Linked DNA regions of Neorhizobium galegae. The protein of the gene in region 2 interacts with the protein of the main gene of each other region in a pairwise test. Links are inferred from orthologs where the notes say so. Each region holds a gene or a part of one and is shown on either strand. Other genes may lie near its edges. The genes, in order: hupB and dnaA.

Region 1 (3,146 bases), 1.0 Mb from region 2 along the record:
GTAGATCATCACATGCGAACGGGCGCCGCCGTCCTTGCCGAGATCGACTTCATTGGCAGTCGCAAACAGGTTGCGGCCCGGAATGGCGACGGCACCTTCCGGCGAGATGCCCGAGGGCAGGATCTGCATGAGCTGCGGTTCGGCACCGGTGTCCTTGTAGACGGCGACAACCGAGGCGCGTTCGGCGAGCAGGAAAAAATACTTCTGGCCGTTGAAGGTCGCGGCTTCCATGCCTTCGACCTCGATGCCCTTCGAACGCGCGCGCTTTTCCGGGAAATGGCCGAGGCGGGCAACCGCGCGCTCCAGCGAGGCGCCTGATTCGTAGAGAACCTTGCCGGTGCGATCGAAGATGGTGAAGCCGCGCGAGCCGCCCTTCCAGTCACCTTCGTTGGCGACGACCAGGCGGTTGTTGTCGAGCCACTTGACGGCGTCAGGCTCGCGCAGCGCCGAAGCCTTGCCGGTGAAGGACAGCTGGCCGTCGGTCTTGTTGTCGATGCCTTCGAGATCGGCCTTGCCGGCGGAGAAGTGGCCGGTGACCTGGCCGGTCTTACCGTCGATGATGACGATCTCGTTGTTTTCCTGCATTGTCAGGGCAATTTCGCCATTGTCGTTGATGGCGACGAATTCCGGCTCCGGATCTTCCGGCGCGACACCGGCAAGGCCGGTCAGCGTCACGTGCTTGATCGAGGCGCAGTCGGCGGTGCCGTCCTTCAGGGAGACGATCACCAGGTCGCCGGCCGGCATCTGCGGGAGGGCGCCATCGTTGACGTCCTCGTCGCGCTCGTTCTCGATGGCGATCGCGGCAAAGGTCTTGTCCTTGGAGACGGTGATCGAATCCGGCTGGCCGCCAAGATCGCAGGTCAGGTCGACCTTCTTCGTCGCAATGTCGACGACGGCGAGGATGCCGGTCGGCTTCTGCTTGCTTTCGCCGGTGTTGACGGCGGCGAGAACCTTCTTGCCGACCGACGCAACCGAGGTCGGTTCGCCCTTGAAGGTGAGCGCGCCGAGCGCCTTCGGGGCCTTCGGATCGGTGATGTCGACGAAGCCGATCGCGCCGAGCGGGCTATCGGTATAGATGAGCGTCATGCCGTCTTCGCTGGCGGTGACGATTTCGGCCGAGCTCGGGCTCAGTTTGTCCTTGTCGGCGGGAAGATTGGCGGCGACGGGGAAAGACGCGATGCGGTTGAAAACCTGCTCGGCGCTCGCCGGCACGGCAACGGAAGCAAGAAGTGCTGCGGTCAACGCGGCACGAAGTGAAAACGTCATGGGAAGCCCTCCTGTCCATGAAACACAGGTGGCTTGTGAGCCACGGTCGTGACAGGCGGATGACAGTTTTCGCATCCGGCGTCCTGGCCGGCGGAGATTAGCTGTTCGTAAAAAAAGGCCCGGGAAAAACCCGGGCCTTTTCAAATGCGAGACTGTAACAGGATGCCTCAAAGGCAGCGCGTTAGCTGTTGACTGCGTCCTTCAGGCCCTTGCCGGCCGAGAACTTCGGCACGTTACGTGCCGGGATGTCGACTTCGGCGCCGGTCGACGGATTACGACCCTTGGACGCTTCGCGACGGGAAACGGAGAAGCTGCCGAAACCGGCAAGACGGATATCGCCGCCCTTCTTCAGTTCAGCCTGTACGGTCTCAAAAACGGCGTCTACAGCGGATGCGGCATCAGCCTTGGAGAGGCCGGCCTTCTCGGCCACTGCGGATACCAACTCATTCTTATTCATGTTTCCACCCCTTTCAAACGGTTTTGGAACGACTCATGTAATCGGGGCAGACAATAGTCAGGCGCCCGCCCGTGGCAACCCAAAAGCTCCGCAATCGCCTGAAAAACAAGGGGTACGCGTTATTTTTCACAAAAAAAGCCGGCGTTGTGCCGGCTTTTTTCATTGCTGGTGCCAATTTGGCATAACCCAAAAGGCTATCGATCAGTGTGCGACGGCAACGCCTGTGTCGTCCACGCCTTCGACCGTGGTGATCAGCGGCGTTTCCACCGTACCATCCCATTCGATCGCTTCCGGCTGACGGACGAGCGCGTGACGGATCACCTCACCCATGCGGGAAACCGGAATGATCTCCATGTTGTTCTTCACGTTATCCGGAATCTCGGCCAGATCCTTGGCGTTTTCTTCCGGGATCAGAACGGTCTTGATGTTGCCGCGAAGGGCGGCAAGCAGCTTTTCCTTGAGGCCGCCGATCGGCAGCACGCGGCCGCGAAGAGTGATCTCGCCCGTCATCGCCACGTCCTTGCGAACGGCAATGCCGGTCATGATCGAGACGATCGCGGTTGCCATGCCGACACCGGCCGACGGGCCGTCCTTCGGGGTCGCCCCTTCGGGAACGTGGACGTGGATGTCCGACTTGTCGAAGCGCGGCGGTTCGATGCCGAAATCCACGGCTCTGCTGCGGACATAGGATGCCGCCGCCGAGATGGATTCCTTCATGACTTCCTTGAGGTTGCCGGTGACCGTCATGCGGCCCTTGCCCGGCATCATCACGCCTTCGATCGTCAGCAGCTCGCCACCGACTTCCGTCCATGCGAGGCCCGTGACCACGCCGACCTGATCCTCGCCCTCGGCTTCGCCATGGCGGAAGCGCGGAACGCCGAGGTAGTCGGAGATGTTGGCCGCGGTGATCGCAACCGACTTGGTCTTGCCCTTGATGATCTCGGTGACCGCCTTGCGGGCGAGCTTCATCAGCTCGCGCTCGTAGCTACGAACGCCGGCTTCCCGCGTGTACTGCTGGCTGATCGCCATCAGGGCATCGTCGGTGATCGAGAATTCGTTCGGCTGCAGGGCATGTTCCTTGATCGCCTTCGGCAGAAGGTGACGCTTGGCGATCTCGCGCTTCTCATCCTCGGTGTAACCGGCGATGCGGATGATTTCCATACGGTCCATCAGCGGAGCCGGGATGTTCAGCGTGTTCGCCGTGGTGATGAACATCACGTCGGACAGGTCGTATTCGACTTCCAGGTAGTGGTCCATGAAGGTCGAATTCTGCGCCGGATCCAGCACTTCGAGCAGGGCCGAAGACGGATCGCCGCGGAAATCCATGCCCATCTTGTCGATCTCGTCGAGCAGGAAGAGCGGGTTGGACTTCTTGGCCTTCTTCATCGACTGGATGACCTTGCCGGGCATCGAGCCGATATAG
Region 2 (3,280 bases):
AATCAATGACTTACTGGAGGTCTATGAGTCTGTGGGTGACTTTGGCGATGGCCAAAAGCCCCCAGGTGGAGTCAAGAAGATTTTTATTTTTTCTGTGAACGATCGTTCAGAATGTATGTCATTTTTGAATCCCATTGATTCAACAGCGATTCTCCATGAATGCCTCTGTGACATTCAAATCACGCTCGTGGAGTCAACGCCCGCCTCTTAATTTTGCGTAAAATTCATCATTGATCTTGGCATTTGATCCTGCCTAAATGGCCTTCAGCAAGGGGCGCGGGGATTACTTCAGAGGGCTGCCGGTTACCGTCACATGGTGGACGGCAGGCAGACTTTTACCCTTTGCAACGGGATAAACTCTCCCGTTTTCCTGATAACCATCGGTTGCGATCCGGAAATTGGCATTTCCGGAAACGGCCGGTTTTTGTCAACGCGATCCGGTCCGGTGTCCGGATGAAGGAGGTGGAAGAGGTTCGGACGGCTCATGATGAGGATGAGGGCGTTCGTATATGTGGGGTGGCTTCCGCAAGCGCAGACCGTTCACGAGGCGGGCTGGGCGTAACTTTCGATCGGCTGCGAGGACGAGAGAAGGTTTTGAAACACAAGGGGACGGGCGGCGACGGTTCTCAATGATTGGGAATGGTTTGCTATGCCTTGAAACAAAGTTTGTTCTGGCGGCGTTAACGAGAACCGCCAGGCTACGAGATTTGGAAGGCGGCGAATTATGCATATGAATACTATATCAGCCCGTGCAGGTAATGGGGACCACGCGCGGCAGGCATTTGATTCTAGTTGCTCCCAGGCGGCAGGGGAAACGACGGAAATGAAGCATAATGCTCTTTTTGAGCGGTTTAGTGCGCGTCTGAAGGCACAGGTCGGTCAGGATGTTTATGCAAGCTGGTTCGGGCGTTTGAAGCTGCATTCCGTCTCAAAGAGCGTTGTTCGGCTCACGGTACCGACCACTTTTCTGAAGTCCTGGATCAACAATCGTTACCTGGATCTCATCACCACCATATTCCAGGCGGAAGACGCCGAGATCCTGAAGGTGGAAATCCTGGTGCGCAGCGCAAGCCGCAGCATCAAGGCGCCTGTGGCAGGTGAAGAGCGTAGTCTGGCCCCGGAACCTGCTGTTGTTGCTTCGTTTCCACGTTCTCAGGGCCCCCGCGAGATTGGCAAGATCGCAACTTTCCCGTCGCCGTCTGCTGCGTCGGCGCGTTCTACCCAGGCTCCCGGACCGCTGTTCGGCTCCCCGCTCGACAGCCGCTTTACCTTCGACACTTTCGTAGAGGGCCCGTCGAACCGGGTAGCGCTTGCTGCCGCCAAGACCATCGCTGAAGCCGGCGCCAGCGCGGTCCGTTTCAATCCACTCTTCATTCATTCGGGCGTCGGCCTCGGCAAGACCCACCTTCTGCAGGCGATTGCCAATGCGGCCGTCGGCAGCGAGCGCATGCCGCGGGTCGTCTACCTGACGGCGGAATATTTCATGTGGCGTTTCGCGACCGCGATCCGCGACAACGACGCGCTGACGCTGAAGGACTCGCTGCGCAATATCGACCTGCTGATCATCGACGACATGCAGTTCCTGCAGGGCAAGATGATCCAGAACGAGTTCTGCCATCTCCTCAACATGCTGCTCGACAGCGCCAAGCAGGTGGTGGTTGCTGCCGACCGGGCGCCCTGGGAACTGGAATCGCTCGATCCGCGCGTCCGTTCGCGCTTGCAGGGTGGGGTGGCGATCGAAGTCGAAGCGCCGGACTACGAAATGCGTCTCGAGATGATCAAGGGCCGTTTGGCGACTGCCCGCCAGGACGATCCGTCGCTCGATATCCCGGCGGAAATCCTGAGCCACGTCGCTCGCAATGTGACCGCCAGCGGTCGCGAGCTGGAAGGCGCGTTCAACCAGCTTCTGTTCCGCCGCTCCTTCGAGCCCTCTCTGTCGATCGAGCGTGTCGATGAGCTGCTCGCGCATCTGGTGGGCGCAGGCGAAGCCAAGCGCGTCCGCATCGAGGACATCCAGCGCATCGTCGCGCGTCACTATAATGTGTCGCGACAGGAACTGGTCTCGAACCGCCGCACCCGCGTCATCGTCAAGCCGCGCCAGATCGCCATGTATCTGTCGAAGACGCTGACGCCGCGTTCCTTCCCGGAGATCGGTCGCCGTTTCGGCGGCAGGGATCATACGACCGTCCTTCATGCCGTCCGAAAGATCGAGGACCTGATTTCGGGTGACACGAAGCTCAGCCACGAGGTAGAACTCTTGAAACGGCTGATCAACGAGAACAACGCTTAAAATCCATGTTTCTGCTTTCTGTCGCAACAATCTGGGCCGTGGCGTGTATTACGCCAGGGCCCAATACGCTTCTGGTCATGCGTTATGCGCTGACGGCGCCGCGCCGTGTGCCGATCCTGGCGGCGATGGGCACTATCACCGGCACGCTCTGCTGGGGTTTTGCCGGCTGGCTGGGGATCAATGCCCTCTTTCAGGCGGCTCCCTTTGCCTATGTGGCGCTTAAGATCGTCGGCGGGCTTTATCTCGTCTGGCTTGGATTGAAGATATTCCTGGATGCGCGAAAGTCGCGTCGGTCGGCTGATATCGTGGCGGCTCGTATCGAGGTGCCGCTCAAGACCGCCTACCGGATGGGGCTGGCAACCAATCTTGCCAATCCGAAATCGGCGCTCTTCGTCGCCAGTCTTTTCGCCGCAACCATGCCGGCCGGCACGCCCTTCCTGTATGGACTTGCGGCGATTGCCGTCATGGTCGCCGTATCGACGGTCTATTATACCTTCCTGGTCGCGCTGATCACCCACCGATCGGTGGCGGCGGCCTATCTCAAGGCCAAGAAGAAGATCGATCTCGGTGTCGGCATGGTCTTCGTGGGCTTTGGCACCAAGCTGCTGATGTCGCAGCGTTGAGGATCATGAATGGCTATCGAAAAGGATTCGACGACCCGTTTCTATAGCCAAAACGCGGCAACCTACGCGGCGAGTTCCGCACCGAGCACGCGCCACCTCGATAGTTTCCTGTCAAAACTCGCGCCCGGTGCCGCCATCCTCGAACTCGGCTGCGGCAGCGGGAGGGATAGCGCGGTCATGATCGCGCGGGGTTTCGACGCCACGCCCACGGATGGCACGCCGGAGATGGCGGAGGAGGCCGCCAGACATCTGGGCAGGCCGGTTGGCGTGCTCCGTTTCGGGGAGATCGACGCGGTCTCGGCGTTTGACGGCATATGGGCCAATGCATGCCTCCTGCATGCGCCGCGGGCGGAGCTCGGGGGCATCC

Evidence for each region.
Region 1: the proteins of dnaA (region 2) and hupB interact in binary tests that used the Escherichia coli proteins (3 or more experiments, as listed by UniProt). The link is inferred for Neorhizobium galegae from one-to-one orthologs.

What each region holds. Positions count from the first base shown.
Region 1 is NZ_CP090095.1:1,575,198-1,578,343, reverse strand. Bases 86-2,911 are described here. They hold hupB (DNA-binding protein HupB), read right to left. Parts: upstream 1,724-2,911; coding sequence 1,448-1,723; downstream 86-1,447. Other genes in these bases: lon (endopeptidase La), read right to left, coding at 1,925-2,911; LZK81_RS07925 (esterase-like activity of phytase family protein), read right to left, coding at 86-1,266. In the rest of the region: more of LZK81_RS07925, read right to left, coding at 1-85; more of lon, read right to left, coding at 2,912-3,146.
Region 2 is NZ_CP090095.1:536,483-539,762, forward strand. The notes cover bases 48-3,007. They hold dnaA (chromosomal replication initiator protein DnaA), read left to right. Parts: upstream 48-724; coding sequence 725-2,290; downstream 2,291-3,007. Other genes in these bases: LZK81_RS02625 (LysE family translocator), read left to right, coding at 2,296-2,913; LZK81_RS02630 (class I SAM-dependent methyltransferase), read left to right, coding at 2,923-3,007. In the rest of the region: more of LZK81_RS02630, read left to right, coding at 3,008-3,280. UniProt on the Escherichia coli protein: Plays an essential in the initiation and regulation of chromosomal replication. Binds in an ATP-dependent fashion to the origin of replication (oriC) to initiate formation of the DNA replication initiation complex once per cell cycle.